Linked DNA regions of Gemmatirosa kalamazoonensis. The protein of the gene in region 2 binds, or shares a complex with, the protein of the main gene of each other region. Links are inferred from orthologs where the notes say so. Each region holds a gene or a part of one and is shown on either strand. Other genes may lie near its edges.

Region 1 (15,642 bases), 1.1 Mb from region 2 along the record:
GTCGGTGACCGTGAGGCCGATCTCGACGCCTTCGAGCCCTGCGAGCTGCACGATCTCGCCGGCCGACGCGCTCTCGATCTCGATGCGCTCGAGCCCCTCGATGCCGAATAGCTTCGTGACGCGTCCACGCTCCATCGGCCGCGTCGGCTCGAGCGGGAGCAGCGCGACCGCGTCGCCGACCTTGATGGTCCCGCGCTCGATGCGGCCGATCGCGAGCCGGCCGAGGTACGGCGAGTAGTCGATCGTCGACACCAGCATCTGGAACGGCCCCGCCGCGTCGCTCGGCGGCGGCACGTGCGCCACGATCGTGTCGAACAGCGGCGACAGGTCGGTGAGCGGTGTGTCGAGATCGAGCGTCGAGACGCCGTCACGCGCCGACGCGTAGACGACCGGCGCGTCGAGCTGCGCCTCGTCGGCCTCCAGCTCGATGAACAGCGACAGCACCTCGTCGTGCACGCGCAGCGGATCGGCGCCGGGACGGTCGATCTTGTTGATGACGATCACCGGCGTGCGTCCGAGCTCCAGCGCCTTGCGCAGGACGAAGCGCGTCTGCGGCATCGGGCCGTCGAACGCGTCGACGACGAGCAGCACGCCGTCGACCATGCGGAGAATGCGCTCCACCTCGCCGCCAAAGTCGGCGTGCCCCGGCGTGTCGACGACGTTGATCTTCACGTCCTTCCAGTGGATGGACGTGTTCTTCGCGAGAATCGTGATGCCGCGCTCGCGCTCGAGCGGGTTCGAGTCCATCACCCGCTCCTGCACGACCTGGTTGTCGCGGAAGGCTCCGGACTGCCGGAGCATCTTGTCCACGAGCGTCGTCTTGCCGTGGTCGACGTGCGCGATGATGGCGATGTTCCTAATCTGCATAGCCTTTAAATATATCGGGCACCGGCGAGCGCTTGCAAGTCCGCGCGGGAAGGACACTTACGCCGTCCGACGGCGGACCCGCACCGAGCGGCCGCCTCGTCCGCGACGCTCCAGCACGCCGAGTCCCGTGGGCTGCCACGGACTTGCGGCACGACGAGTGCGGCGGGAACTTGGTCCACACACGCTCTACGGAGGATCCGCCAATGGAGCAGCGCGAGCAGCAGTCCGAGAACGACTACCCTCACGGCCGGGGCTACGGCCACGACTACATGCGCGGCGGCGAGGTGTTCGGTGGCTACGGCTACAGCGAACGCCCAGAGTACGCGCGGCGACGTGGAGAGAGCGACGGCACCTTCGACCTAGCGGACAGCGGCGAGCGCAGACGCGCGAGCGACAGCATCGACAGTGAGGGCACGGACGGCTGACGGCTGATGCGACGGCGAGAACGGCGGAAGCGGATACCGCAAGGCACGCAGGTGCCGCGGTATCCGCTTCCGCCGTTCTCGCTTCCGCAGGTCAGGATTTGATCGACTCGACGAAGCTCGTGTCGTGGCCGCGCGCCTTCAGCGTGGCGAGCAGGTTCGGCTTGTCGACGCACTTCATGTAGGCCTCCTTCGGCTCCACCGCGCCGGCGTCGACGTGCTCCATGAGCGCGTCGTTCAGCGTGACCATGCCGAGCCGCTTGCTCGTCTGCATCACGCTCTGGATCTGCACCGTCTTCCCCTCGCGAATCAGGTTCGCGACCGCGGAGTTGGCGAGCAGGATCTCGCGCGCGGCGACGCGGCCACCGCCGATCTTCTTGCACAGCGTCTGCGAGATGACGCCCTTGATCGACTCGCTCAGCATCATGCGGATCTGCTCCTGCCGGTCGGCGGGAAACTGATCGATGATGCGGTCGACGGTGCCGGCGGCCGTCGTCGTGTGCAGCGTGCCGAACACGAGGTGCCCCGTCTCCGCGGTCTCGATCGCGATCGAGACGGTCTCGAGGTCGCGCAGCTCGCCGACGAGGATGACGTCGGGATCCTCACGCAGCGCCGCGCGCAACGCGGTCTTGAACGACTCGGTGTGCACGCCGACCTGTCGCTGCGTGACGAGGCACTTCTTGTTCGGGTGCACGAACTCGATCGGATCCTCGATCGTGAGGATGTGATCGCCGCGCGAGCGGTTTACGAGGTCGACGAGCGAGCAGAGCGTCGTCGACTTGCCCGAGCCGGTCGGACCGGTGACGAGCACGAGCCCCTTCGTGAGGTACGCGAGGTTCTGCACTTCCTGCGACAGCCCCATGTCCTCGACGCTCACGATCTTCGCCGGAATGACGCGGAACACCGCCGCCGGGCCCTTGCGATCGCGCAGCGCGTTCGCGCGGAAGCGCGCGACGCCGTCGATCTCGTAGGCGTAGTCGGTGTCGCTGCGCTCCACGAACTCCGCGCGGTTGCGCTCGGGCATGATCGCGACGAGCATCGCCTCGAGGTCGGGCGCGTGCATCGGCGGCTCCTCGAGCCGCTCGAGCTCACCCGACGCGCGGATGACCGGCGGCTCGCCGACGCGCAGATGCAGGTCCGACCCGCCACGCTCGACGAGCGTGCGCAGCAGCCGATCCATGGCGTTCTTCGCACGGTCGTCGCCCACGCGGGGCGCCGCGCTCGGCGCTGGAACGGCCGCGCGCTGGGACGCGTCGTCGACCGACGCAGGCTCCGCGGCGACGGTGGCCGACCACCGCTCGTCGATGCGCATGACACGCACGAGGAATCGCCCTTCACTCGCCGCGTAGCTGAACTGCGCGGGCAGCGACGCATCGAGCTGCGCGACGGCGTCCGGAGGCGCCACCTCGCGCACGACGGAGACGAGCTGGGGCCCGGTCAGCGCCTGCCGCGTGAGCGGACGGCGCACGCCGCCGGCGACGAGCGCGGCGACGTCGCCCTCGGTGAGCTCGACGGCGTCGGCCCCCTGGGCGGTAAGTGCGGCGAGCAGGCGATCGAGCTGCGGCATGGCGAGTGGGACGAGGAGACGAACGGGCCGAGGTGCGCGGCCCGCGCTGTCCCTAGACGCCCCACCCGCTCAGCCGGTCACCGCCACGGGTGCCGCCGCCGCCGGGTGCGAGGCGCGACGCGCCAGGTCCGCGCAGAGCTGCAGCGCGGCACGGAAGCTCGACGGATCCGCGAGCCCGCGTCCCGCGATGTCGAGCGCCGTACCGTGGTCGGGCGACGTGCGCGGGAACGGAAGGCCGAGGGTGACGTTCACGCCGTGGCCGAACGCGGCGACCTTGATGGCCGTCATGCCCACGTCGTGATACGGCGCGATGACCGCGTCGAACGCGCCGCGCATGGCGCGCACGAACACGGTGTCGGCGGGCAGCGGGCCGACCAACCCGAGCGTACGCGCGACAGGCGCCAGCAACGCATCGTCCTCGGTGCCGAACCGGCCGCCATCCCCCGCATGTGGGTTCAGCGCGCACAGCGCGATGCGCGGCGACTCGACGCCGAACCAGCGCTGCAGGTAGTCGCGCGTGACCCCCGCGGCAGCGGCGATGGCGTCCGACGTCAGCGCGTTAGGCACCTCGCGCAGCGCGACGTGCGTCGTCGCGAGCACGACGCGCAGCGGATACCCGCCGGCGGTCGGTCCCGTGGACGTGAGCATCATCGCCGTGCGGTGGCCGGTGAGCGCGGCGAGCATCTCGGTGTGGCCGGGATAGTCGTACCCACCGGCGAACAGCGCCGCCTTGTCGATCGGCGCCGTGACGATGCCGTGCACCTCGCCGGCGAGGGCGAGCGAGACCGCGCGCTCGATGGCGAGCCCCGCGAGCCGCCCCGCGACGCCGGCGCCGCCGTCGCGCGTCCACTCGCCGACCGACACGTCGACCGGTACTTCGGTGCCGGTGGGCCCCACCACCAGCACGTCGGCCGCGACGGCGCCATCGCGCAGCGTCGCGGCGACGATCTCGGGACCTATGCCGCGCGGGTCGCCGAGCGTGATGGCGAGGCGAGGACGCACGACGACGGCGTCAGAGCTTGATCGCGACGTAGGTCTGCTTGCGCAGGGAGTCGAGGAGCCGGCGCGCGGTCTTCGCCTCGCCGATCTGCTGCCGGAGCACCTGACGCGCCTCGTCTTCCGGGTAGTCGCCGGCGGGCGTCGCCGCCGTCACGCGCAGCACCACGTACTTCGTGAGGTTGTTCGTCAGGTCGGGGAGCGCGAACGGCCCGACGATCGCGTTCGCTCCCTGGGTGCCGATCGCCTGCGAGTATGCGGCCGGAACCGAGTCGCGCGGCAGGTCGGGCAGCACGACGTTCTCGATCGGGTCGTGGTGCTTCGTGACGAGCGAATCGAAGTTCGCGCCCTTGTCGAGCGCCGCACGCACGCTGTCCGCCTCGAGCTTCGCGCGCACGACGTCGGCCGAATCGATCTTCGGACGAATGAGAATGTGGCGCGCCTTCACCTCGGACGGCTGCGCGCGGTCGACGCGAATGATGTGGAAGCCGTACGCCGTCTCGACGATCGGGCTCACGCGACCGACGGGCAGCGCGAACGCCATGTCCTCGAACGGACGCAGCATGACGCCGCGCCGGAACCAGCCGAGGTCACCGCCCTGCGCCTTCGATCCCGGGTCCATCGACTCCCGCTTCGCGATCTGCTCGAAGTCACCACCCTTCGAGATCTCCACGAGCAGCGACTCGGCCTTCGCGCGCGCGGCGGCCTTCGCGGCCGGCGTGGGCTTCGGCGCGACGACGATCTGCTTGAAGCTGATGCGAGCCTCGCGCTTCGGCAGCGTGGCCTTGCTCTGCTGATACGCCTCGGTGACCTCGCCCTCGCTCACCGGCGCGGGCGAGAGCTTGCCCTCCTGCTTCAGCTTGCGAAAGACCTCCTGCTGCAGCTGCTGCCGGCGCAGGATGTCGAGCTGCTTCTTGCGATAGTCCTCGGGCGTGCCGAAGCCGGCCTTCTTCAGCTCCGACCGGAACTCCGCCTCGCCCGAGAATCGGCTGCGGATGTCGGCCATGCGCCGGTCGATGGTGCGCTCGAGATCATCGTCGCTCACCTCGACCTTCTCTTCCTTCGCCTTCTGCACGAGCAGCTCGGCGTCGATCATCTCGCTCAGCACGCTCGCCTCGAGCTTGGCGAGCGCCGCCGAGTCGGTCGGGACCTCCAGCCCCTGCGCGCGGCGCGTGAGCACCTCGTCGCGCAGCTCGCTGTACAGGATCGGCTGATCGCCGACGATCGCGACGACGCGGTCGACCTCGATGGGCCCCGTGGCCGGCGGCGTGGCCGGCACGGCGCTCGGCGTGGACTGAGCGGCGGCCGGCGCGGCGACGGCAGCGACGAGCGCGACGAGGGCCGCGCGAGAGCGGACGAGATGATGGAGACGGCGCATGGGCGTGTCGTACCCGGGTGAAACGACCGGGGTCCGAGCGCGCTCGGACCCCGGCTGGTTACCGCGTCCGGCCATCAGGGCCGCTTCGCGTCCGGCGTCGGAGCGCTCGGCGGCGGCGTGTTCGGCGCGGGAGCGTTCGGGGCAGGCGTCGCACCGCCCGGGAGCGGCACGGCGGTCGGCGGCTGGCCGGCCGCACGCGACGAGTCGCGCGTCGCGCGCACCTGCGCCGCGCGCTCGAGCGCGCGATCGAGACCCGCGTCGTTCATCTTCCACTCGTACTTCTCGCGGAGCGCGCGCTCGACGGGCACCGGCATCTGCACGAACTCGGCGCGCTGCTGGGTGAGCTTGTCCAGGTACGCCTCGATGCGGGAAGCCGCGAGCTTCTCGCGATCGCCGTCGGTCTTCGCGCTGTCCTTCAGCGACGCGGGCGCGACGCCGAGGCCGGCCCACAGCTGCGCGACCGCACCGACGAACGTGCGGCGGAGGTTGTTCATCTCCGCGGTGTCGAGCTGGATCTTCGCGCTGTCGGCCTGCTTCAGCAGGAGCTCGTTCCGCGCGAGCTGCTTCACGAAGACCTTCACGATCGAGTCCGGCGCCTGCTGGACCTGCCCGCGCATCTGCTGCGACTGCGGCAGCGAGGCGAGCCAGTCGGCGACGCGCGACGCCTTCAGGTCGCCGGCGCTCGACGTGGCGAGCACCTTGTCGTCCTTCATGTGCCCATCGACGTCGGCGGCGATGGACTTGGCCCACAGCGCGGCGTCCGGCTTCACGTCGATCTTGCCCTTCGCCTCGAGGCCCGTGAGGTACGTGCTCTCGGCGACCTGCCGGCCGCGGCCGGACATGGCCTGGCCGAACTGGTTGGCGACCTCGGCGTACGTCGGGCGATAGATGATGTGGTAGCCGTAGGGGGTCTCGACGAGCGGCGAGATCTGCCCCGGCTGCAGCGACGTAACGCCCTTCTCGAACTGCGGCATCATCGCGCCCTTCGGGAAGATGCCGAGGTCACCGCCGCGCGCCGCCGAGCCCGGGTCGCCGCTGTTCTTCTGGGCGAGCTGGGCGAAGTTGCCGGTGTTCACCTGGGCGCGGATCGCCTCGGCCTTGCGGCGGACGGAGTCCTTCACGTTCTGCGGCACCGTCACGCCGGGCTGCCCCGGCTGGGCCCCGGGCGGCGTCGGGAACGAGAACAGGATGTGCCGCGCGGCGAGCATCTCGCCGGAGTTGTACCGGGCCGCGTAGCCCGCGGTGTCGTTCGCCGGCACCTTGGCGAGGACCTGCTCGCCGAGCTTGCGGATGCGCTCCATGGCGACGATGGCCCAGAGCGCCTTGTCGACGACCTTGGGATCGCTCAGCGAGTCGCCGCGGGCGGCGGCGGCGCCGACGAGCTGGTAGTCGATCCAGAGGCTGGCGACGTTCTTCGCGACCTCGCGCCCCTGCGCCCCCTGGATGGGGATCTGCGGGGCAGCGCCGAGGAGCGTGCCGAGGCGCTCGATGGAGAGCTCGTTGGAAGCCGCCTTGGCGACGGTGTCGACGTGCGCCGTCAGCGCGCCCTCGCAGGCCGAAAGTGCGGCGATGGCGGCGACAACGAGGATTCCCTGGCGTTTCATGGACACCTGCGCGCGGTGGGTTTTTTGTGGGGTGAGTAGCGCGCCGCGGCGGGGCGCCGGAGAACGCACCGGCGCGCGGCGCTGCCGTCAGGGGAGGAGGCTACGGAGCGCGCGAACGAGTCCGGACAGGATCTCGGCGCCGCCGAGTCGCGTGAGCTTGAGCGCGAGCGGCTGGGCGCGGCGAATCTCTACCTGGAACTGGACATCGTGGAACGCCCCGCCGAGCGCCTTCATCCGTGGCACGGCAGAGTCTCGGAAAGTAACACGAGCCTCGTCTCCGCGCACCAGAATCCCCTCGACGCCGAGCGCGCCCCCGATCACCCGGAGCTGAGCGGTGGCCAGAAACGCGTCCGCTGGCTGGGGGAGCGGGCCGAAGCGGTCGCGGATCTCGGCCCGCAGCGCCTCGATCTCGTCGGGCGTAGTGAGCTGCCCGAGCCGCCGGTACAGGTCGAGCTTCGCTTCCTGGGAAACCACGTACTCGTCCGGCAGGTACGCCGGCCGGTCGAGCGACACGTCGCTCGGCACGAGCTTCGGCGCGCCGTCGCCCTGGACCACGTGCCGCACCGTCTCGTCGAGCATGCGCATGTACATGTCGAAGCCGACGGCGTGCACGAAGCCGCTCTGCTCGGGGCCGAGCAGGTTGCCCGCGCCGCGCATCTCGAGGTCCTTCAGCGCGACGCGGTAGCCGGCACCGAGCTCGGTGTGGTGCTCGAGCACCGCCAGCCGGCGCTCCGCGTCCTCGTCGATCGAATCGGGGACGAGCAGGTAGCAGTACGCGCGTCGGTGCGAGCGGCCGACGCGGCCGCGGAGCTGATAGAGCTGCGCGAGGCCGAAGTGGTCGGCGCGGTTCACGAACATCGTGTTCGCGTTAGGCACGTCGAGCCCCGTCTCGACGATGAGCGTCGAGACGAGGACGTCGACCTCGCCGCTCGCGAACTTGTGCATCACGTCCTCGAGGTCGCGCTCGCGCATCTGCCCGTGGCCGACGGCGACGCGGGCGCGCGGGGCGAGGCGCCTGACGTGATCGGCGATCGCCTCGATGGTCTCGATGCGGTTGTGGACGAAGAAGACCTGCCCGCCGCGGTCGAGCTCCCGCGCGATTCCCTCCTCCAGCAGCCCGTCGTCCCACGGCTCGACGAACGTGAGCACCGGTGAGCGGTCGCGCGGCGGCGTCTGCATCAGCGTCATGTCGCGCAGCCCGGCGAGCGACTGGTGCAGCGTCCGCGGGATGGGCGTCGCGGTGAGCGTCAGCACGTCGGTCTCGAGCTTGAGCTGCTTGAGCCGCTCCTTGTGCTTCACGCCGAAGCGGTGCTCCTCGTCGACGATGATGAGGCCGAGGTCCGAGAAGTGAACGTCCGGGCTGAGAAGGCGGTGCGTGCCGATGACGACGTCCACCTTCTTCGCCTTCAGGTCCGCGAGCAGGACGGTCTGCTGCGACGCCGTCTGGAAGCGCGACATGACGTCGACGCGGATCGGGAAGTCCGCGAAGCGCTCGCTGAACGTGCGATGGTGCTGGTCGGCGAGAATGGTCGTCGGCACGAGCACCGCGACCTGGCGACCGCTCTGCACCGCCTTGAACGCGGCGCGCACCGCGATCTCGGTCTTGCCGTAGCCGACGTCGCCGACGAGCAGACGATCCATGGGGCGCGCGCCTTCCATGTCGCTCTTCACGTCGACGGTGGCCTTGCGCTGGTCGGGCGTGTCTTCGAACAGGAACGAGCTCTCGAGCTGCCGCTGCCACGGCGTGTCGGGAAAGTGCGGCGGGCGCGTCGCGACGCGACGCCGCGCGTAGAGCTGCAGCAGCTCGACGGTCATCTCCTGGATCGCCGCGCGCGTCTTCTCGCGCTGCTGCGACCAGCGCTTGCCTCCGAGCTTGTGCAGCCGCGGCGCGGGCGCGTCCTCGCCGACGTCGCCGGCGCCGCGGTAGCGCTCGAGCAGGTCGAGCCGGTAGAGCGGCAGATTGAGCTTGTCGCCGCCTTCGTACTCGATGACCGCGACCTCGATGGTGTTCGTGCCGACGAACTTCGTCTCGATGCCGCGGTAGATGCCGACGCCGTGCTCCAAGTGCACGACGTAGTCGCCCGGCTTCAGCGCGACGCCAACGTCGAGCGCGGTGCCGGCGGCGTAACGACGGCTGCGGCGGATGCGGCGCTCGCGGCGGAAGACCTCGTGGTCGGTGAGCACCCGCAGCGGCGAGCCGGTCGCGGGCGGGATGAGGAATCCGCCGCCCAACACGCCGATGACGAGCGCCGCCGGCGACGGCGACGAGAGCCGCCACCGCTCCTCGGCCTCGCTCAACAGCTCGTCGAGGCGCTCCGCCTGCCCCTGGTTGTCGCAGAGGATGATCGTCGGCACGCCGTCGCGCACGAGGCGGCGAAGCGCGCGGATGTCGCGGTTCACCGGCTCCGGCGCGCGGATCGGGAAGCCGACGTCGGGCGACGATTCGACCTCGGCGACGGTGCCGAAAGCGGCGATGGTCCGCGCGGCGTGCTCGGGCGCGACGAACAGCTCGTCGCGGTGCGGTACGTCCTCGCCGCGGCGGCGCGCGAGCTCGACGTGATGCTGCGTCTCGTCCCACGTGCGGCGCAGCTCCGCGGGCAGGTCGACGCCCCGCGGCACGAACACCACCGTGTCGGGCGGCCACAGGTCGGCGATGGAGAGCCGCTCGAAGCCGCTCGACTCGTCGCGCACGCCGCCGTCGACGGGCAGGATGAGCGCGACCTCGGCGGCGCGCGTGGAGCGCTGGCTGAACAGGTCGAAGTGGCGCAGCTCGACGACCTCGTCGCCCCAGAACTCGAGCCTAACGGGTTCGGCCATGCCGAAGCCGTACACATCGAAGATGCCGCCGCGCACGGAGAACTGCGCGACGTCCTCCACCATCGGCACGCGCTCGAAGCCGATCCGCTCGAGATGCTCCGCGAGCTCCTCGGGGCGCCTAACGTCGCCCTTGCGCAGCTCCAAGCGGGCGCCGGCCAGCGCGCGCGGCAGACGCGTACGCTCCATGACCGCGCGCGGCGTCGTGAGCAGCACGCGCACCTGCCCGTGCGCCAGCCGCTCGACGGTCTCGACGCGCTCGCCCGCCACCTCGGCGTGCGCCTCCGCCTCGCCGAACGACTCGCGCGGTGGATACAGCGCCACAGGCGACGACGGCGTGGGCGCGGCGCCCGGCTCGGCGACGGTGCCTCCGGCGCGCGCGGGCGCCTCGACGAGCGCCTCGAGGTCGGCGAGCCACCGCTCGGCGTCGGGGACGTTGCAGGCGATGACGACGAACAGCCGCTGCGGCAGACGGCGGGCGAGCGCGGCGACGAGCACCGCGTCACTCGAGCCGGCGAGGCCGGCGACGGTGACCCGGGCCTTCGCCCCAGGAAGCGTGTTCGTGAGACGCGCGAACGCCGGTAGCGCCTCGACGGCGTCGAGCAGGGTAGGAAGTGCCATGTCCTTCGTGCGGGAGGACCGCTCAGGCGGCGGCGAGCGCGGCGCGAGCGGTGCGCCGGCGGCGCGTCGCGAGCCCCTCGGCAGCGAGCGCGACGAGCGCGGCGATCAACGCCGCACCGCCGACGGGTCGGCGGCCGCGGACGGCGAACGTCGCCGCAGCCGCCTCGTTCACGCTCGGCGCGACGTCCACCGCAGTGCCTCGGATGCGCTCCGCGAGCGTGCGCGCGTTCAACCGTGCCAACTCCGACTCCTCGGCCTCCACGTTCACCACGAGTGCGCCCACGCGGGCGCCGCCACGGAGCCAAAAGTAAACACCCCCGCGCTCCGGTGCGGTGACCCCCGCGGCGACCGGGATGCGGCGCCCATCGGGTCCGAGCAGGGCGTCGACGCCGGCCGGCGGCTCGAGGGTCGCGCCAGGCGCCGCCGTCGTGACCGCGCCGGGATCGCCGCCGAGTCGCTCGGCCAGCACCTCGCCGAGCCACGGGACGAACGCCGCGCGCACGGGAAACGTCGTGGCGTCGGGCGCGAGCGGAGAGCCGAGGAGCACGTATCCCGGCCCGGCCACGATCCACGCCTCGCCGCCGGCGGTGGCGAGCGTGTCGGCGCGCGCCGCGGCGCGCGGCACGAGCTGGAAGCGGCGCGTGGCGACGATGCCGAGGCGCGAGGAATCGCTCGCGCCGCTCGCGAAGCGCACGGCGGCCTCGCCGAAGCGCGCGGCGGCGAAGCGCCACGGCACGCCGAGCCGCTCGAGCGCGAGGTTCGCGGGACCGACGCGCGCCGGGTCGCTCGGCGCGACGAGGAGCGCGGGGAGCCGGGTGGCCGCATCGGCGGAGACGATCTGCGCGGGACGCGGACCCGCGGACGCGACGCGGCCGGACTGCGCGAGCGTGGCGAGCGCGCTCGCGACGAACGGTCCGGCCGAGGGATCGCCGACCGCGGTCGGCGGCTCACCGGAGAACGCGGCGAACCAGCGCTGGTCGTCGCCACGCAGTTCGTCGGGCTGCACGGCGACACCGATGGCGAGCCAGCCGCGCCCGTTAGGCGTGACGTGCACGCGGACCTCGCCGTCGGGCGGCGCGGTGCCGCGGGCGAGCGTGCGCTCGCCGCCGGAGGCGTCGCGCTCCGACACGCGGTAGGGCACCGAGTCGGCCGAGAGCACGCGCGCGACGACCGTGCCCGACGGCGTCCACCGGCGCGGCGTGGCGTCGGCAGCGACGACGGCACGGTTGCGCGGCGGCGCACCGCGCGGCACCCACGTCACGACCCGCGCGCTCCCGGCGTCCGCCGTCGTGCGCCACGCGGTGGCCTGACCATCGGTGAGGACGACGACGGTCGGCGACGGACGGCGCGCGGAGCGCGCGAGCTCCGCAGCGCGGGAGACGGCGCGCGGGAGATCGCCCGCGCCGGCGAGCGGCGTGAGCGCGCGGATGGCATCGCGCACCGCGCTCGCGTCGCTGCCGACGACGCGGCCGCTCGCCGTGACGAGCCACACGCGATCCTCGGCGGCCGCGTTCGACACGATCTCCAACGCCGCATCGCGCAGCGCTGCGAACACGGGGCGCCCGTCGACGACGGCGGTGGTGCTGAGCGAGTTGTCGAGCACGATGGCGACGGCGGCCGGCGCGTGCCCCGCCCCGCCGACGCGTGCCACGGGACGCGTGGCCGCGAGCGCGACGAGCAGCACCGCGAGCACGCGCAGCGCCATGAGCAGCCAGTTGCGCAGTCGCAGCCGCGCGCTGTGCTCCTGCTCCGCGCGCTCGAGGTAGCGCACGGCCGGGAAGTCGAGCCGCGTGCCGATGCGGCGCCGCAGGAAGTGCAGCAGCAGCGGCACTGCCGCGGCAGCCGCCAGCGCCGCGTACCAAGGAGCGAGGAATTCCATGATGTTCGCTACGCTCCACGCTCCACGCGCCACGCTCGCCACGCGCCACGGACTGGCCGAGCGTGGCGCGTGGAGCGTGGAGCGTGGAGGATCTCAGTGCGCGGAGAACGCATAACGCAGCGGCACGCCGAACGGCGCGTCGGTCATGACGGTGGCGTAGCGGGCGCCGTAGCGCGCGAACAGGCTGCGCCAGTCGGCGATCGCGGTGTCGACGGTGGCGCGATAGGCCTCGCGCACGTCGGCGACGACGGCGGGGACGGCGGCGCCGCTCTCCGGGTCGACGAACACCGCCTCGCCGGCGCCGAGCGAGAGATCGCGCTCCGCGGGATCGATGACGTGCAGCACGTTCACATCGTGCCCCGCTCCGCGAAGGCCGCGGATCGCGGTCTCCACCTCACCGGTGTCGACGAGCAGATCGGAGACGAGGATGACCATGCCCGCACGGCGCACGAGGCGCGCGGCGCTCGCCAGCGCGTCGCCCGCCTTCGATTCCGTGCCCGCGCCCTCTTCGGCGAGCGTGCCGAGCAGGCGGCGCCACTGGCCGTGGCGCGCGCGCGGCGCCACGACGGACCGCACGCGGTCATCGAACCGGATCAGGCCCACGGCGTCGCGCTGGCGGAGCAGCAGCAGCGTGAGCGCGGCGACGAGGCGCTCCGCGTAGGCGAGCTTCGTGAGGCGCGGGACCGGGCCGCCGGGCGCGCCGCTCCACGCCATGGACCGGCTGACGTCGAGGACGACGGTGGCGCGGAGGTTCGTCTCCTCCTCGAACTGTTTCACGACCCAGCGGTCGGCGCGCGCGGCGATGCGCCAGTCGAGGTACCGCAGGTCGTCGCCGGGCTGGTAGGGGCGGTGCTCCGCGAACTCCACGGAGAAGCCGCGTCGCGGCGACCGGTGCAACCCGGTGATGAAGCCGTCGACGACCCACCGCGCCACGATCTCGAGCCCGCCGAGCGCGGCGAGCGCGGCGGGGTCGACGAGATCGGCGCGCGCGGTATCCATGAGCGGCGGAAGCTAATCGGCGCACACGGCGCGCGGCGACCCGTCGGGCGTTAGGCGGCGCTGGACACCGGCCGCGCGGGCGGCGAACGTGGAGGCATGCCGACGCGCGACGAGCTGTACGCCGAGATCGCGGAGCGCAACCGCCGACAGCATCGACAGGACACCCGCGAGCGCCGCCGCTTCGTGGTGCTCGTGACGGCGCTGTGTCTCGTGTGGACGGCGATCGGGTTGGTGCTCGGCGCGGCGGCGTTCCACGTCACCGACGTGGAGCTGGGGCACATCCTGTTGACCGCGGGCCGGCTGGAGACGGCGGTCGGGGTGCTCGGCACGCTGGTGTGGGCACGATTCCGGAGCCGCGACCGCGGGTGGACCTGAACGGTTGGGAAGACAGTCGGGGTGCGCTAGATTGCGATTTTACACCGACTTGCGCCCCCGCGGCGTTTCCCAGACTCGTCTCCTCCGTTGCAGCTCGACCACATCCGCAACTTCTGCATCGTCGCGCACATCGACCACGGGAAGTCCACCCTGGCCGACCGTCTCATCGAGGAGACGGGCATGCTGCAGAAGCGTGAAATGAAGGCGCAGGTGCTCGACACCCTCGACCTCGAGCGCGAGCGCGGGATCACCATCAAGCTGAACGCCGTGCGCATGTCGTACACGGCGACGAACGGTGAGACGTACGAGCTGAACCTGATCGACACCCCGGGGCACGTGGACTTCACGTACGAGGTGTCGCGGTCGCTCGCCGCGTGCGAGGGGGCAATCCTCGTCGTCGACGCGAGCCAGGGGATCCAGGCGCAGACGCTGTCGAACCTGTTCCTGGCGATGGACGCGGGGCTGGAGATCATCCCGATCCTGAACAAGATCGACCTGCCGGGCGCGGAGCCGGACCGCCGCGCGCAGGAGGTGGCCGACCTGCTCGGCGTGGACGCCGACGGCATCCTGCGGGTGAGCGCGAAGGCGGGCATCGGCATCCAGGAGCTGCTCGAGGCGATCGTCGAGCGCGTGCCGCCGCCGAAGGGCGACCGGAGCGCGCCGCTCCGCGCACTCATCTACGACTCGTACTACGACAAGTATCGCGGCGCGATCCCGAGCGTGCGCGTCGTCGACGGCGTGCTGAAGCCGAAGATGCAGATCACGTTCGGCTCGAACGACTCGGTGTACGAGGTGGAGGAGGTGGGCTACAACCAGCTCCGGCAGGTGAAGGCCGAGCAGCTGGGACCGGGCGAGGTGGGCTACGTGGTGGCGAACGTGCGCAGCGTGCGCGAGACGCGCGCCGGCGACACGGTGTTCGACGCGACGCGGCACGCGAAGGATCCGCTGCCGGGCTACCAGGCGGTGCGCTCGTTCGTGTTCGCCGGCATCTACCCGACGGACACGCAGCAGTACGAGCTGCTGCGCGACGCGCTGGAGAAGCTGCAGCTCAACGACGCGTCGCTGAACTACGAGCCCGAGACGTCGACCGCGTTAGGCTTCGGCTTCCGCTGCGGCTTCCTGGGGCTCCTGCACATGGAGATCGTGCAGGAGCGCCTCGAGCGCGAGTTCGACCTCGATCTCGTCACGACGGTGCCGAGCGTCGAGTACAAGGTGTACAAGACCGACGGCGAGATGGTGCTCATCGAGAACCCGTCGCTCATGCCGCCGGCGGGGGTCATCGAGCGGATCGAGGAGCCGTACGTGAAGGCGCGCATCATGGTGCCGAGCGAGTACATCGGCCCGATCATGTCGCTCGGCACCGAGCGGCGCGGCGTGTACAAGAACATGAGCTACATCGACCAGTCGCGCGTGGAGTTCGACTGGGAGTTCCCGCTCGCCGAGATCATCCTCGACTTCTTCGACAAGATGAAGACGGTGAGCCGTGGCTACGCGTCGCTCGACTACGAGATGCTCGGCTACCGCGCGAGCGATCTCGTGCGGCTCGACATGCTGATCAACGGAGATCCGATCGACGCGTTCAGCGTGATCATCCACCGGGACAAGTCGTACGAGTGGGGGCGGAAGATCGCCGACAAGCTGAAGGATCTGATCCCGCGGCAGCTGTTCGAGGTGGCGATCCAGGCGGCGATCGGACAGAAGGTGATCGCGCGGACGACGGTGAAGCCGCTGCGCAAGGACGTGCTCGCGAAGTGCTACGGCGGGGACATCACGCGGAAGCGCAAGCTGCTCGAGAAGCAGAAGGAAGGTAAGAAGCGGATGAAGCAGGTCGGCGCGGTGGAGATTCCGCAGGAGGCGTTTCTGGCGGTGCTGCAGGTCGAGTAGGCTCGCCGCCGCCGAGCGACATGGCCCTTCCGATTCCCGCGCCACGTCCCGACCCCGCCGAGCGGTGGCCTAACGGGCCGCGGCGGGAGGTGTCGCTGGTGGTGCAGACGTCGTTTCTCGGGGACGTGGTGCTCACCACGCCGCTGATCGCGGAGCTGGCGCAGCGGGGGGCGGTGGACGTGGTCGTTAGGCCGGACGGGGCAGCGCTGCTGGCGAACAACCCAGACGTGCGGCGC
Region 2 (15,219 bases):
GCACCCCCTCGCCGTCGGCGGGGGGCACGCGAAGGAGGAGCGGCTGGTCACGCGTGGCGCGCCGGAACCCCTGCCCCTCGTAGATGCGATTGATGAGGATGCGGCGCACCACCACCATGAGCGTGGCGAGCGTCGGCACGGCGACGATCAGCCCGACGCCGCCGAGCAGCTTGCCGACGACGAGCACCGCCATGATGGAGAGGACGGGCGGGATCTCCACGCGCTTCGACGCGATGTACGGCCCGACGAAGTTGCCCTCGATGAGGTGGATGACGACGCCGAGCAGCACGACGAACAGCGCCTTCGTGCCGCCGCCGGGCAACGCCAGCACGAACAGCGCGGGGAGCAGCGTGGAGAGCAGCGTGCCGAAGAACGGCACGATCGCGACCGCGCCGGTGAACACGCCGAACGTGAGCCAGTAGGGCACGCCGAGCGCGTAGAGCCCGATGGCGGTGAGCACCGCGAGCACGAACATGGCCGTGAGCTGCCCGACGATCCACGACCGGAGCTGCGACGCCGCCTCGCCGAGCACGTCGCGTACGAGCTCGCGGTGCACGGGCGGGAACAGCGCGATGAGCCACTCGCGGTAGAGGCTCGGGTGCATCGCGAGGTAGAGCGCCATGACGGCGACCGAGAAGACGTCGATCGACGCGTGCACGAACGAGAACAGCTTCGGCACGACGTCGTTCAGCAGCCCCTCGCCCTGCTTGTAGAACGCCATGAGCGCCTGGTGCTGCCCCGGCTTCACGACGCCGGAGAGCGCGGGGATGCGCCGCACGAGCTGGTCGATCTTCGCGTCCCACGCCGTCATGTAGTTCGGCAGGACGCGGAAGAGCGCCTGCGTCTGGCTCACGACCGGCGGCACGAGGAGCCAGAACAGCCCCGCGACGGCGAGGAGCGTGAGCAGCACCGCGAGCACCAGCGCGAGCTTGCGCGGCAGCCGCGTGCGACGCGACACGGCGTCGGCAACGGCGCCGAGGTAAAGCGACAGCAGGATCGCGATGAACAGCAGGAGCAGGACGTCGGCGACGCTCCCGAACAGCCAGAGCAGCAGGACGGTGAGGACCGTCGCCGTGAGGATCGGCGCGAAACGGAAACGGCGCGGCGCGCCCACCGTCACCGGAGACGGTGACGCGGGCGCGCCGACAGGTGCCGAAGTGGTGGTGGCCGCCGTCACCCTTTGTGCCGCTCGAGCTCCTCGAATTCGGCGAGCAGCTCCTCTTCCGTGGGATGCTTCGCCGGCTCGCCGTTAGGCGCCGGGGCCGGCGCCGCGTCGGACTTGCCGGGGCCCAACGCCTTCGCGCTCGCCGGCGCGCCGCCGGCGCCAAGCTGCCGGTCCGCGGCCGGCGCGGCCGCGGGCAGCATGCCCATCTTCTGCTTCAGGGCGAGCAGCTTCGAGTCCGCGTCGCCGGTGCCGACGGCGCGCTCGAGCTGCTTGAACTGGCCGGCGAGCTGGTCGCCGCCGATCTCCTCGTCGATCTCCTGCGCGGCCTTCAGCTGCCGCTCGTTCTGCTCGATGCGCTCCTCCATGCGGGCGAACGCCTCGAACGCGCTCTTCTCGGAGAGCGAGGACATCGTCTGCTGGATGCGCTTCTGCGCCTCGGCGCGGCGCTGGCGCGCGAGCAGCAGGTTCTTCTTGCGCTTGGCCTCCTCGATCTTCTCGGCGAGGTCGCGCAGCGACTGCTTCAGCTTCTCCGTCTCGCCGCGCTGCGCCGTCCACGTCGCCTCGATCTCGCGCCCGTGCTCGGCGTGCTGCGAACCGCGGAGCAGTGCCTGCTTCGCCAGCTCGTCGTTCGCCTGGTTCACCGCGAACATGGCGCGCTCTTCCCAGAGCTGCGCCTGCTTGAACTCCGAGTCGGCCTGATCGCGCAGGCGCTTCTCGTCGGCGATGGCCGCGGCGACCTGCTGCTTGGCCTTGATCAGCTGGCCGTTCATGTCGGCGATCAGCTGATTGAGCATCTTCTCGGGGTTCTCCGCCGAGGAGATGAGGTCGTTGATGTTCGACCGGATGAGGGTCGAGAAGCGATCGAAGATGCCCATGATCAGCGGGCCTCGCGGTACGTGGCCAGCTCGCGAAGATGCGAGGTGAGCGCCAGGGTCATGCTCTCGTAGGCGGCGAGGAACTCCTCGTAGTCGAGGTGCGAGAGCTCCAGCGCCTCGGTGAGGACGACCGCCTCCTGCTCGATGCCGTACGAGCCGTGCACGAGGTCGGACGCGTTGAGCTGCAGCAACCGCCGCGCGAGGCCGTTGCACGCGTTGTCGTCGGCCGGCAGGTCCATGACCTTCACGCGGAGCACGACGACCGGCGGGTTGTAGTGGCAGACGACGTCGAAGTCGATCACGCCGCCGGGGTGAATGATCCACAGCCCGGGCTCGACTTCCTGATACGCAGTGCCTTCGGTGGCGAGTCGGTCGAGGAAGCTCTCGATGTCGTCGCGTGTGACCATGTGCCGCACCTGTCGGAAGGGATGGTTGCCCTACGGCTCAGTGCGGCCCCGAGTTTTGCCGGACCGCTCTCGCGAATTTAGGGCAGGAGGGCAGGAGGAAGGGAGGGCATGAGCCCTCCCTTCCTCCTGCCCTCCTGCCTCGCGCCCTCACTCCCCTCTCTTGATCTGGACCAGCCGCTCCCGCGCGAGACGGCGGCCGGTGGGCGTGGCCGCGAGGCCCCCGCCGGCGGTCTCGCGGTAGCGCACGTCCATGCCGCGGCCGATCTCGCCCATGGTGTCGATCACCTCGTCGGCGGGGATGGCGAACTCGATGCCGGCGAGCGCCATCTCGATCGCGGCGAGCGCGATCGCCGCACCGGTGGCGTTCCGGAACACGCACGGCAGCTCGACGAGCCCGCCGAGGGGGTCGCAGACGAGGCCCAACGTGCCCTGCTGCGCGAGCGCCACGGCGTGGCCGGCCTGGCGCGGCGTGCCGCCGAGCATCTCCGTGGCGGCGCCGGCGGCCATCCCCGCGGCGGCGCCGGTCTCCGCCTGGCATCCCCCCTCGGCGCCGGAGAGCGACGCGCGGTCGGCAACGACGGCGCCGATGAGCCCCGCCGTCGCGAGCGCGTCCACGAGCGCGTCGTCGCCGATGCCGCGCGCGTCGGCGAGCCCGGTGAGCACCGCGGGAAGGACCCCGGCCCCGCCCGCGGTCGGCGCGGCGACGATGACGCCCATCGCGGCGTTCACCTCCTGCACGGCGAGCGCGCGCGCGAGCACGTCGCGGAACGGCGTGCCGGCGAGCGGCCCCGGGGGACCCTCGCGCAGCTTCGCCGCGTCGCCGCCGACGAGGCCCGAGGCGGAGCGCAGATCGCCGCGCAGCCCCTGCGCGACGGCGCCGCGCATCACCTCGAGCGCGCGGCGCAGCGACGCGCGGATGTCGTCGACCGGCCGGCCGGAGTCGGCGCTCTCGGCGTCGAGCGCGACTTCGTGCAGCGTGACGCCGCGCGCCTCGGCGTCGCGGATGGCGTCGGCGAGCGAGCGGTACATGTCAGGCGCTCACCTTCTCGAGGCGGAACGCCCACCGCACCCAGGGCAGGGCGCGCAGCGTGTCGCGCACCTTCTCGTCGGGGCGCTCGTCGACCTCCCACACCATGAACGCGTCGCCGCCGCGCTGCTGCCGCGAGACGCGGAGCGTGGCGATGTTCACGCCGTTCGTGGCGAGGATGGTCGCGATGGACGCGATTGATCCCTTCACGTCCTCGGCGACGAGCACGATCGTGTGATAGTTGCCGGTGATCTCGACCGGGTAGCCGTCGATCTCCGTGACGAGCACGCGGCCGGCGCCGAGCGAGGAGCCGACCATGACCGCCTCGCGGTCGCCGCGCGTGACGGTGAAGCGCGCGGTGTTCGGGTGCGTCGTCGCGTCCTCGCCGAGCGTGGTCTTCTCGAAGCGGTAGTCGAGCCCTTCGCGCTCGGCGATGTCGAGCGCGTCGCGCAGGCGCTCGTCGTCGGGGCGGAAGCCCATGAGGCCACCGACGATCGCCTTGTCGGTGCCGTGCCCCTCGCCGGTGCGGGCGAAGGATCCGTGCAGCTCGATGCGCGCGTGCTCGGGCGTGCCGCCGACGAGATTGCGCGCGAGTAGACCGAGGCGACACGCGCCCGCGGTGTGCGAGGACGACGGCCCCACCATGACGGGGCCGATGATGTCGAGCAGACTGACCACGGCGGATCGGGCCGAAGCGTGAATCCCGGCGCGCCGGGACAGTCGAACGGTGAGGACGGGAATTCTAACGGACGTCAACGTCGATGAGGACGTTGCTGTAGCCGCGCACGAGCAGTGCGTAGCGCCCCGGCTTCGGCACGATCTCCACGTCGACCGTCTCACCGGGACCGAGCGAGAGACGCGCCGGACGCTCGGTGCGCTGCGCGACCGGGAGGTCGGCGCCGTCCTTCGCGACGGCACGCCAGACGAGCGGCGCATTCGCGCTGTCGACGAGCGAGACCTCGGCGTCGTCGTCGATGAGGACGTTGAGCAGCCGGAAGCGGTGCGGCTTGCCCGCGGCGAGGTGCATCGGCCTCGCGCCCGCGGCGCCGTTCACGCCGACCACGCGTCGGCCGCTCGACATCGTCTCGCCGATCACCACGAGATGGTCGGTGGACGCGTCGAACGTCTGCCCGGGCTCGAGCACGACGAGCGGCCCGTAGAGGCCGAGCACGAGCTGTCGCACCTCGTCGTTGTGCGTGTGGTACATGAACGTGCCGGCGCGCGGCGGCGTGAAGCGCACGACGAACGAGTCGTTAGGCGCGATGCGCGGCGCGAGGTGGGCGCCGGCGCCGCTCCATCCTCCCACGCCGTCGTAGTAGCTGTCCAGCTCTATTCCGTGCCAGTGCACACCGGTCTTCACGTCGAGATGATTGACGACGGTGATCTCCACCGGCTCGCCGCGCGTGAGCACGATCGGCGGCCCGGGCACGCGCACCGAGTCGCGCGCGGGCGCGGAGTCCCCGCCCTGCACGACGTACCCATGCACGCCGAGCGCTCCGGGAAGCCGCTGCGCGAGCAGGCGGATGCGCCTCGGCGCGACCGGAGCCGGCGGCGCGGTCGACGACACCGCGATCGCGGCGGGCACGGCGCTCGGACGCGGCGCGACCTCGATGCCGAGCACGAGTCCGCCCATGCCGGACGCGATGTGCTCCGCGTCGGTGGTGTGCGCGTCGTGCGTCGTGTCGCGGATCGGGTCGACGCGCTCCTCGGCGAGGTGCGCGTGCTGGAAGCCGCCCATGTGCACGGCCTTGTGGCAGTGGAAGATCCAGTTCCCCGACCGCTGCGGCACCCAGGTGAGCGTGAACGCTCCGAGCCGCGGCGGCTCCTCGGTGACCGCCCAACGCCGCTGCGCGGCCGAGTAGATCGTGTCGGTCGCGCCGTCGCCGCGCGAGTCGACGCGGAAGTAGAAGCCGTGCAGGTGCATCGGGTGCGTGTCGCCACTCGCGTCGACGATGCGCCAGTGCACCGTGTCGCCGACGGTGAGGTGGAGGCGCTCCGTGTGCGGCCACATGCGCCCGTTGATCGTCATCACGAGCCGCTCGTCGTCGCCCACCTTCGTCGTGTCGAAGCGCTGGATCCACTCGGCGATGACGAAGACGCGGTCGGGGGGCGCGCCCGCGGAGTCGACGACGATCGCGCCACCGGTCTGGGTGGCGGCCGCGCTCTCGAAGTACGGGTGGCCGCCGCGGTACAGGAACGACGCGTACGAGTACGTGCCGGGCCGGCTCGTGCGCACCGGCAGCGCGCGCGTCTGCCCCGGCGCCACGAACAGGCTGTCGCGGCAGTCGATGCCGCACTGCGCGAAGAAGACGATCGTGTCGGCGAGCGTGTTGCGCACCGTCGCATCGACGCGCGTGCCGACGAGCACGCGGATGAGCGGCGCGGGGATCATCGGCGTCTTCCCTTCCTCGCCGAGCACCTCGGTGACGAGCGACGGCCCGTCATCGGCGTCGGGGTGCCACACGGCACGCTGCACGACGAGACGGATGCGCCGCACGCCCGCGACGGTCACGCCAGCCGGCACGCGGTTGTCGTTAGGCAGTGCGACGGGCGCAGAGCGCGAGGGCGGATCCTTCGCTGCGCTCAGGATGATGGCGGCGAGGAGCGGGGCGAACCACGTCACGGCCCGACCTCCGGTGCGGAAAGGGTGCGAGACGATGCGCCCCGCCTCCGAACCGCACAAGCCCCGCCCGCCGCGTCAGTAGTCGAGCACGTACACGCGATCGAGCTGTCGGCGCGCCACCGATGCGGGCGTACAACGGAGCGCGAGGTTTCGCACCGCGCGTCCGACCGGATTGGAGAGGTGCGCGAGGCGGCCCACCTGCCACGAGCGATCGACGACGAAGCGCGCCTTCGGCTTGCGGATCGCCTCGTACTCGCGCAGCGCGGCCTCCACGGAGACCGACCGCGCGAGACGGTCGGCGAGCACCCACGCATCCTCGATCGCCTGCGCCGCGCCCTGTCCGAGATTCGGCGTGGTGGCGTGCGACGCATCGCCGAGCAGCGCCACGCGGCCGCGATGCCAGGTCGCGAGGCGCGGCAGGTCGTGCAGATCGGTGCGGACCAGCCGCGCGTCGTCGGTGGTCTCGATCAGATCGGAGACGGGCGGCGGGAAGCGGTCGAACAGCGCGTGCAGGTGGTGCGCGGACTCGGCGGGCGGCTCGGCGATGCCGGGCGGCGCGTCGAACGTCGCGAACCAGTACACCTCGCCGGGCGCGACGGCGGAGAAGCCGAAGCGTCGTCCGGGCGCCCAAATCTCGCGCGACACGCCGGCGAGCGACGGCGGCAGCGCGAGCGACGCGACGCCGCGCACCGACGTCTGCCCGGAGTAGCGCGGTGCGACGCCGGGCGACACGTACTCGCGCACGACCGAGCGCAGGCCGTCCGCGCCGACGAGCAGGTCCGCGTCGATGGTGCGGCCGTCGGCGAGATGCGCGCGCACCCCGTGCGTCGTCGTGACGGACACGCACGGCGCACCCACGTGCAACCGGTCGTTCGGCAGCCGCGCGGCGAGGATCGCGTGCAGGCGGTGGCGGAGGATCGCGACGGTCGGCACGCCGAAGCGCTGCGAGGCGTCGGAGAAATCGAGCCGCTGCAGCAGCCCACGCTCGGCGTCGTGCACCTCCGCGCGGCCGAGGGGCACGCCGGCGGCGATGACGGCGCCGGCGAGGTCGAGCCGCTGCAGCAGCTGCATCGCGTTAGGCGAGATCCACAGCCCGGCGCCCGCCGTGCCCAGCGCCGACGCGGCCTCGAAGACGTGCGCGTCGATGCCGCGCTGGCGCAGCGCGATGGCGGCCGTGAGACCGCCGATGCCGCCGCCGATGATCGCGACGCGGCCGACGCTGCTCGTCGCGGTGGAGCTGCGCGATGGGATGGACATGATGGGATCCGCCGTGGTTGCGCTCCATCATGCGGCGGCCGCCGAACGGCGCCCAGGGTCGGTCGACCCGGGTGCCTACCCCGCCTTGCGACGACGCAGCTTCGGCAGGAGCGCCTTCAGGTAGTGCCCGGTGTACGAGGCGTCCACGTTCGCGACGTCCTCCGGTGTGCCGGCGGCGACGATGGTGCCGCCGCGCGCGCCGCCCTCGGGGCCGAGGTCGACCACCCAGTCCGCGGTCTTGATGACGTCGAGCGAGTGCTCGATGACGAGCACCGTGTTGCCGCGGTCGACGAGCCGGTGGAGCACGTCGAGCAGCAGCCGCACGTCCTCGAAGTGGAGCCCCGTCGTCGGCTCGTCGAGGATGTAGAGCGTGCGTCCCGTGTCGCGCTTCGACAGCTCGGTGGCGAGCTTCACGCGCTGCGCCTCGCCGCCGGAGAGCGTCGTCGCGCTCTGGCCGAGGTGGATGTAGCCGAGCCCCACGTCGCGCAGCGTCTCGAGCTTCTGCGAGATGCGCGGCTGGTTCTCGAACGTGGAGCACGCGTCCTCGACGGTGAGATCGAGCACGTCGGCGATGGAGAGGCCGCGGAAGCGCACCTCGAGCGTCTCGCGATTGAAGCGCTTCCCCTTGCAGACGTCGCACGGCACGAAGACGTCGGGGAGGAAGTGCATCTCGATCTTCACGAGCCCGTCGCCCTGGCACGCCTCGCAGCGGCCGCCCTTCACGTTGAAGCTGAACCGCCCCGGCCCGTAGCCGCGGATCTTCGCCTCCGGCAGCTCGGCGAACAGCTCGCGGATGGGGGTGAACAGGCCGGTGTACGTCGCGGGGTTGGAGCGCGGCGTGCGGCCGATGGGGCTCTGGTCGATGTCGATGACCTTGTCGATGTGCTCGAGCCCCGTGATGCGGTCGTGCGTGGCCGGGATGACGCGCGCGCGGTAGAAGTGGCGGGCGAGCGCGCGGTGCAGCGTGTCCTCGATGAGCGTGGACTTGCCGGACCCGGAGACGCCGGTGATGGCGACGAAGGTGCCTAACGGAATCTCCAGCGTGACGCCGCGCAGGTTGTGCTCGCGCGCGTTCACCACGCGCAGCACCCGGTTCGGGTCGTACGGCCGGCGCTCGGCGCGGACCGGGATCTCGCGCGTGCCGTTCAGGTACTTCGCGGTGAGGGAGTTCGGGTTGCGCAGCACCTGGTCCACCGTGCCGGCGGCGATCACCTCCCCGCCATGCTTCCCCGCCCCGGGTCCGAGGTCGAGCAGGTAGTCGGCCTCGCGCATCGTCTCCTCGTCGTGCTCGACGACGATGACCGTGTTGCCGAGATCGCGGAGCTGCTTCAGCGTCGCGAGCAGGCGCCCGTTGTCGCGCTGGTGCAGGCCGATCGACGGCTCGTCGAGGATGTACAGCACGCCGACCAGGCGCGAGCCGATCTGCGTCGCGAGCCGGATGCGCTGCGCCTCGCCGCCCGACAGCGACTCGGCGGAGCGGTTCAGCGTGAGGTAGTCGAGGCCCACGTCGACGAGGAAGCGGAGCCGCTCGCGCACTTCCTTGAGGATCGGGCCGGCGATCTCGGGGTCGAGCCCCGGCTTGCCGTTGCCGCGCACCGGCACCGCATTGAAGAACTCGAGCGCACCGACGACGGAGAGATCGACGACCTCGCCGATGTTGCGGTCCGCGAGCGTGACGGCGAGCGACGCGGGCTTGAGCCGCGTGCCGCCGCACGCGGAGCACGGCCGCGCGACCATGAACTCCTCGAGCTCCATCCGCACGGCGTCGCTCGACGTCTCCTGATAGCGGCGCTGGATGTTCGAGATGATGCCCTCCCACTGCATCCCAGCCGAGCGTGGAGCGGGGAGCGTGGAGCGTGCGGCCTTCTTCTTGGGCGTCTCCACGCTCCCGGCTCCCCGCTCCCCGCTCTCCGTGCCGTGGAGCAGCGCGTTGCGCGCGGCCGGCGGGATCTTCCCCCACGGCGCGTTGAGGTCGAAGCCGAGCGCCTTCGCGAGGCCGGGGAGGATCGTCTTGCGGAGATAGCCGTCGGGCTCTCCCCACGGCAGCACGACGCCCTCGAGGATGGAGATGCTCGCGTCGCCGAGGATGAGCTCCTCGCTCACCTCGCGCCGCGTGCCGAGCCCACCGCACGCGGGGCACGCGCCGAACGGCGAGTTGAACGAGAACTGCCGCGGCTCCAGCTCGGGGAGCGAGATGCCGCACACCGGGCAGCCGTAGCGCTCGCTGAAGAGGTGGATCTCCGGCTCGCCGGCGCCGTACTCCACGACCTCCACCAGCCCCTCCGCGAGGCGCAGCGCGGTCTCCAGCGAATCCGTTAGGCGCCCGCGATCCTCGGCGCGCACGACGAGGCGGTCGACGACGACCGAGATGCTGTGGTTCTGCCGGCGGTTCAGCTTCGGCGGGTCGGCGAGCTCGATCAGCTCCCCGTCGACGACGGCGCGGATGAACCCCTGCTTTCGCGCGCCCTCGAACAGCTCGCGGAACTCGCCCTTGCGCCCCTGCACGAGTGGCGCGCGCACCTCGATGCGCGTGCCGTCGCGCCACGTGAGCACGGTCTCGGCGATCTGCGCGGGACTCTGGCGCTGCACCGGGCGGCCGCAGTTCGGGCAGTGCGGCGTGCCGGCGCGCGCGAACAGCAGGCGCAGGTAGTCGTAGATCTCCGTGACCGTGCCGACGGTCGAGCGCGGGTTGTTCCCGGCGTTCTTCTGCTCGATGGAGATCGCGGGGGAGAGCCCCTCGATCGCGTCGACGTCGGGCTTCTCCATGAGCCCGAGGAACTGGCGCGCGTACGCGGAGAGCGACTCCACGTAGCGCCGCTGCCCCTCGGCGTAGATCGTATCGAAGGCGAGCGACGACTTCCCCGATCCGGACAGCCCCGTGATGACGGTGAGCCTGTCGCGTGGGATGGTGACGTCGACGTTCTTGAGGTTGTGCTCGCGGGCACCGCGGACGATCAGCGACTCTTCGGCCATAACATCCTAAGCTGCGCGGGAGATGGCCCGAAGACAAGCCGGCAGGTAGGAGCGCGGGCTCAGCCGCGGCCGAGCGCCGCCAGCCGCCGCAGGTCGACCCCCTGCCAGAGCCGGTCGCGCATGGCGCGCGTGTCGGCCAGCGCCTGCGCCCCGGCCGCGGTGAGCGCGAACAACCGCCGCGGCGAGATCTGCGAGCGCGGCCGGCTGGAGACGAGGAGCCCTTTCGCCTCCAGCCGGTCGAGCGTGGCGTACACGGCGCCGATCGCCACCTCGCGCTCGGTGACGCGCTCGATCTCGCGGCGCACGTTCATGCCGTACGCGTCCCCCTGCACGCGGAGCACGGCGACGAGGATCTGCTCCTCGAACACGCCGAGCGGCGACTGATCGCTCATCGCACGGCCCTCACTGCTCACGGAGCGCGATGGCGGGGTCGGTCATGCCGGCCCTCCACGCGGGCGCGGCCGCGGCGAGGAACCCGACGACGAGCAGCGCGACGCCGGCGCCGGCCAGCGCGAGCGGGTCGAACGCGCTCACGCCGAACAACAGCGCCGAGAGCAGGCGCGCGAGGACCGACGCGGCGGCGACACCGATGACGATGCCGACGGCGACGAGCGCGGTACCGTGGCCGAGCACGCGCGCCACCACGCGCCCGCCGGGCAGGCCGAGCGCGACGCGGATGGCCCAGTCGCGCCGACGGCGCGCGGCGAAGTGCGCGATGACGCCGTAGATGCCGATGGCGCCCAGCACGAGCGCGAGCCCGGTGAGCAGCGACAGCAGCGTCATCACCTGCCGCGCGGGGCCGACGGCACGATCGAGCACGCGCTGCATCGTGGTGAGCTCCTGCACCGCGAACCCGGGCGCGAGACGCGACACCGTCCGGCGCGCCGCGTCGAGGACCGACGTGGGGTCGATGCCGGGCGAGACGCGGAGCGCGAGCGTGTACGTGCCGTGGCGCATGGGCACCTCGTCGGCCAGGAAGTAGCGCGCGGGCTCGGGCGCGTCGGTGAGCTTGCCCTCGGCGACGTCGACGACCACGCCGATGATGCGCTCCGCGCCGCGGAACGTGCCGCCCATGCGCCGGCCGATCGGGCTCTCGCCGCGGAAGTACTTCTTCGCCAGCGCCTGGTTGATGACGACCACACGCTCGGGGGGCGTGCTGTCGCGGCGCTCGCCGCGCTGCGTCTCCGCGCGGACGCTGTCCGCGGCGCGACGGTCCGTGAGCTCGAACGTGCGCCCGGTGAGCCGGCGGATCCCCAGCGCGGCGAAGTACTCCTGCGTCACAATGCGCATGTACGTCGTCGAACCGTCGTCCGTGTCCTTCAGCCCCTCGATGGTGAAGCCGTAGCTGTCGCTGCCGCCGCGAAGCGGGAGCTGCGTGGTCGCGGCGACGGCGCGCACGCCGGGGAGTGCGTGCAGCGCGGTCACCACCTCATCGACGGCGCGCCACTGCGCGACGCCGCCGATATCGTTGGGCGCGACCACGTCGACGACGGCGACCTGCTCGGCGCGGAGGCCCGGGTCGAGCGCGTAGAGGTTGCCCACGCTGCGCACGAGCAGCGCGGCCCCTGACGCGATGAGCACCGCCAGCGCCACCTCGGCCACGACGAGGCCGTTCTCCAGCCGACCGCCGCGCCCCTCGAGCCCCCCGGTGCGCGCGCGTCCCAGCACCCCGCGCAGGTCGCCGCGCCACAGCGAGACCGTGGGCACGGCGACGACGAGCAGCGCCGCGGCGATCGCGAGACCGAGCGCCGCCACGAAGACGCGCCAGTCGGGAGAGACCGTCTCGCCCCAGGCGCCTAACGGCAGCGCGTGCGCCAGCACCCGGAAGCCGCCGGCGGCCAGCCCCGCGCCCAGCGCGCCCGCCGCGATCGCGATGAGCAGCGCCTCGACCACGAGCTGCTGCGTGAGACGACGCTGGTTCGCGCCGAGCGCCGAGCGCACCGCGAGCTCCGTGAAGCGCGCGTCGACCTGGCCGAGCATGAGCGCGGCCACGTTGGCGCAGGCGATGAGCAGGATGAGCCCCATCGCGCCGAGCGTGGCGAGCAGCGCCGGACGCATCGTGCCGGTCATCGACTCGCGGATGGGCGTCACCCTCGCGTTCTTCGTCTTGTCCCACTTCTCGGGATAGTGGAACCGCTCGCCGAGCATCGCGGTGAGCCGCGCGACGTAGGGACCCATGTTGCCGGGGTCGAGGCCGGGCGCGACGCGACCCACGAGCGTGTAGTTGCCGGCGCCGTTGTCCGGGCGCATCGGCGTCGAGGTCCACACGCGTACCGAGGGGTCGGGAAACCAGAAGCCCCGCGGCATCACGCCGACGACCGTCGTCGGCGCGCCGTCGAGGACGAGGCTCCGGCCGACGATCGACGGGTCGGCCCCGAGCTCGCGCCACAGACCGTCGCTGAGCACCGCGACCGGCGCCGTGCCCAACGCATCGTCGCCGGCGCGGAGCGGGCGGCCGAGCGCGGGGCGCGCGCCGAGCACGTCGAACAGCTCGGCCGACGCGGCGATGCCGGGAACGAAGCGCGCCGGCGCGTCGCCCACGCGCAGCGTCACGTCCCGGTTGCGGTAGGCGGCGACCTGGCGGAAGCCCGGGAAGCGGCCGCGGAGGTACGAGAACTCCTCCTCGCTCCACGAGAACGTCGACCAGAACGTCGCCAGCTCGGGCGCGTTCGCGTACGGGAGCGGGTCGAACAGCAGCCCGCGCGCGACGCCGTACACGGCGGCGGTGCCGCCGACGCCGAGGGCGAGCGTGAGCACGGCGAGGACGGTGTAGCCGGGGCGCGCGCGCAGGCGGCGCGCCGCGTAGCGAGCGTCCGAGATCCAGCTCTTGAGCATGGGCCCTCCGGGGCGGTACGCGTTCGCGCGGGGCTCGAAGCCGGTCCACCCGCGCCACCATCTCCAGCGCAGCACGGCCGGCGCGGAGCCGACGAGCTGCGCCCACAGCCACCGCCGCGCCGCCGGCGTGCCGGCGGCGCGCGACCGCTCGCCGAACTCCTCGACGACATCGGCGAGCAGCTCGTCGCGCTCCGCGCGCGGGAGGAGCGCGCCGAGCAGGACGAGCGGCAGTCGCGGGAGGCGGGGCTCGGACGGTGCCATGGCTTCTACAATGTAGAAATATCGCGCGCCGCGATAGCACGCGCTGATAGATCGTTGGATGGATCGCTCGATCGTTCCGCGTTAGACGCTGGCTGCGCCCGGAAGGTTGACTCGGCTAGAATTACGGCATGTCTTCCGACGCCACCGTCGTTCTCACCACGCTCGCCTCCGAGGACGAGGCAGTCGCGTTCGTGCGCGCGCTGCTCGATCGGCGCCTCGTCGCCTGCGGCACGATCCTCCCCGGCGCCCGCTCGCTCTATCGCTGGGAGGGCCAGCTCGCCGACGAGCGCGAGGTCGTCGTGCTGCTGAAGAGCGCGGCCGGCCGGCTCGGCGACCTCGCGACCGTGTTCGCCGAGCTGCACCCGTACAAGGTGCCGGAGCTGCTCGCGCTCCCCGTAGCGGCGGGGCTCGAGAAGTACCTCGGCTGGATCGCCCGCGAGACGGGCGAGGGGCGCGACGAGGAGATCGTCGCGCCCTGACGCGTCAGGCCGCGGCCGCGTCGAGCGGCACGCCGCACGCGCCGCAGAACCGCTGCTCCGGCTGGTCGCACGCCGCGCCGCAGCGCGGACAGACCGCCGGCAGGTAGCGGCCGCACGCGGAGCAGAACACCGCGTCCGCCTCCGGGCGCGGGCCGTCGACCGGGCAGACCGCGGCGTGGGCGGACGAGGCGCGATAGCGACGGATCGTGCGCTCCACGATGTCGTCCGAAGCGGCGGCGGCCGCGCGAGTGCCTAACGCCGCGGCGGCGTCGCGGGCGCGCAGCTCGGCGAGCGCCTCGCGGGTGTACGTCGCCTTCAGCGCATCGTAGTCCGCGTCGGAGAGCTTGCCCGTCGCGCGGTCGAACTCGATCTCGCGCAGCGCGTCGACGGCGCCGGTGGTCGCCTCCCTCGCGCGCGACGGTACCGGACGCCGCGCGCGCGGTGCGTCGGTCTCGTCGCGCAGCAGCGGGCCGAGCACGAGCGCCGCGGCGCCCAGCGCGAGCACGGTGCCCGCGCCGAGCGCGATGACGCCATCGGGGAGCGCCATCAGGCTTCCTCCGCGCGCACCGCGGCGTCGAGGCGCGCGAGCTCCTCGGGCGTGGCGTCGACGTCCGCCTGGACGTCGCCGCGCGACGCGGGCGTGACGACGGCGGCGCGCGCGCGCCACCGCCGAAGCGTGGTGGCCACCACGGCGCCCGCGGTGCCGATGGCGACGAACGGCGCCACGTAGCCCGCCCAGTTGAAGCCTTCCTTCTTCGGCACCATCAGCACGCGCTCGCCGTACACGTCGGTGAACGCGGCGACGATCTCGTCGGCCGAGTAGCCGCCCTCGACGAGGCGCTGCACGTCGCCGTGCATGGCGGGCGACACGGAGCACGAGAAGTCGGTCGTGCGGCAGGTGAAGACGTCGAGCGTGCAGCCGCACTGACAGTGGATGCGGTGCTCCAGATCGTCGCGCTGCTGCGTCGTGAGCACGGGCCGCGCGCCCGGCTTCACCGGCAGGCGCACGGGACGGATCGCGCTCTGGTTCATCACCATGTTGGACGCCGCGGACTGCGACTGCGTCGTGTCCGACGAGGTGCCCTGCACCTCGCCCTGCGCCAGCAAGCGGCGACCGGCCGCCAACGACACGGCCGCGGCGACGAACTGTCGGCGATGCATGGACATCGTGCGCGTCACGTCGCGCGGAGGTTCGCGCCGGCGGGCACCGGCTCGGGCGCGACGAGCGGCCGCGGCAGCTCGACGTGCTCCGGCGGCAGCACGGCGACGTAGCCGCTCTGCGAGCGCTTGCGCTCCGCCTGCGGCCACATCACGATC

The links.
Region 1: the proteins of uvrA (region 2) and mfd are in contact, whole or in part, in a crystal structure (PDB 4DFC), measured with the Escherichia coli proteins. The link is inferred for Gemmatirosa kalamazoonensis from one-to-one orthologs.

The regions. Positions count from the first base shown.
Region 1 is NZ_CP007128.1:4,323,589-4,339,230, forward strand. The notes cover bases 6,722-10,621. They hold mfd (transcription-repair coupling factor), read right to left. Parts: upstream 10,270-10,621; coding sequence 6,922-10,269; downstream 6,722-6,921. Other genes in these bases: J421_RS33675 (peptidylprolyl isomerase), read right to left, coding at 6,722-6,834; J421_RS18930 (vWA domain-containing protein), read right to left, coding at 10,292-10,621. In the rest of the region: translational GTPase TypA, read right to left, coding at 1-867; J421_RS18900 (hypothetical protein), read left to right, coding at 1,071-1,292; J421_RS18905 (type IV pilus twitching motility protein PilT), read right to left, coding at 1,384-2,856; J421_RS18910 (PdxA family dehydrogenase), read right to left, coding at 2,926-3,858; J421_RS18915 (peptidylprolyl isomerase), read right to left, coding at 3,869-5,230; more of J421_RS33675, read right to left, coding at 5,305-6,721; more of J421_RS18930, read right to left, coding at 10,622-12,148; J421_RS18935 (DUF58 domain-containing protein), read right to left, coding at 12,242-13,147; J421_RS18940 (DUF485 domain-containing protein), read left to right, coding at 13,244-13,522; lepA (translation elongation factor 4), read left to right, coding at 13,610-15,406; J421_RS18950 (glycosyltransferase family 9 protein), read left to right, coding at 15,427-15,642. UniProt on the Escherichia coli protein: Couples transcription and DNA repair by recognizing RNA polymerase (RNAP) stalled at DNA lesions. Mediates ATP-dependent release of RNAP and its truncated transcript from the DNA, and recruitment of nucleotide excision repair machinery to the damaged site.
Region 2 is NZ_CP007128.1:3,198,130-3,213,348, reverse strand. What follows is about bases 7,230-10,706. They hold uvrA (excinuclease ABC subunit UvrA), read right to left. Parts: upstream 10,328-10,706; coding sequence 7,430-10,327; downstream 7,230-7,429. Other genes in these bases: J421_RS13745 (PadR family transcriptional regulator), read right to left, coding at 10,387-10,706; J421_RS13755 (FAD-dependent monooxygenase), read right to left, coding at 7,230-7,354. Outside these bases: J421_RS13785 (AI-2E family transporter), read right to left, coding at 1-1,120; J421_RS13780 (PspA/IM30 family protein), read right to left, coding at 1,174-2,040; J421_RS13775 (YbjN domain-containing protein), read right to left, coding at 2,043-2,447; sdaAA (L-serine ammonia-lyase, iron-sulfur-dependent, subunit alpha), read right to left, coding at 2,595-3,476; sdaAB (L-serine ammonia-lyase, iron-sulfur-dependent subunit beta), read right to left, coding at 3,478-4,152; J421_RS13760 (multicopper oxidase domain-containing protein), read right to left, coding at 4,217-6,097; more of J421_RS13755, read right to left, coding at 6,173-7,229; more of J421_RS13745, read right to left, coding at 10,707-10,719; J421_RS13740 (ADOP family duplicated permease), read right to left, coding at 10,730-13,423; divalent-cation tolerance protein CutA, read left to right, coding at 13,552-13,902; J421_RS13730 (zinc ribbon domain-containing protein), read right to left, coding at 13,907-14,449; J421_RS13725 (cytochrome c-type biogenesis protein CcmH), read right to left, coding at 14,449-15,063; J421_RS13720 (heme lyase CcmF/NrfE family subunit), read right to left, coding at 15,078-15,219. UniProt on the Escherichia coli protein: The UvrABC repair system catalyzes the recognition and processing of DNA lesions. UvrA is an ATPase and a DNA-binding protein. A damage recognition complex composed of 2 UvrA and 2 UvrB subunits scans DNA for abnormalities.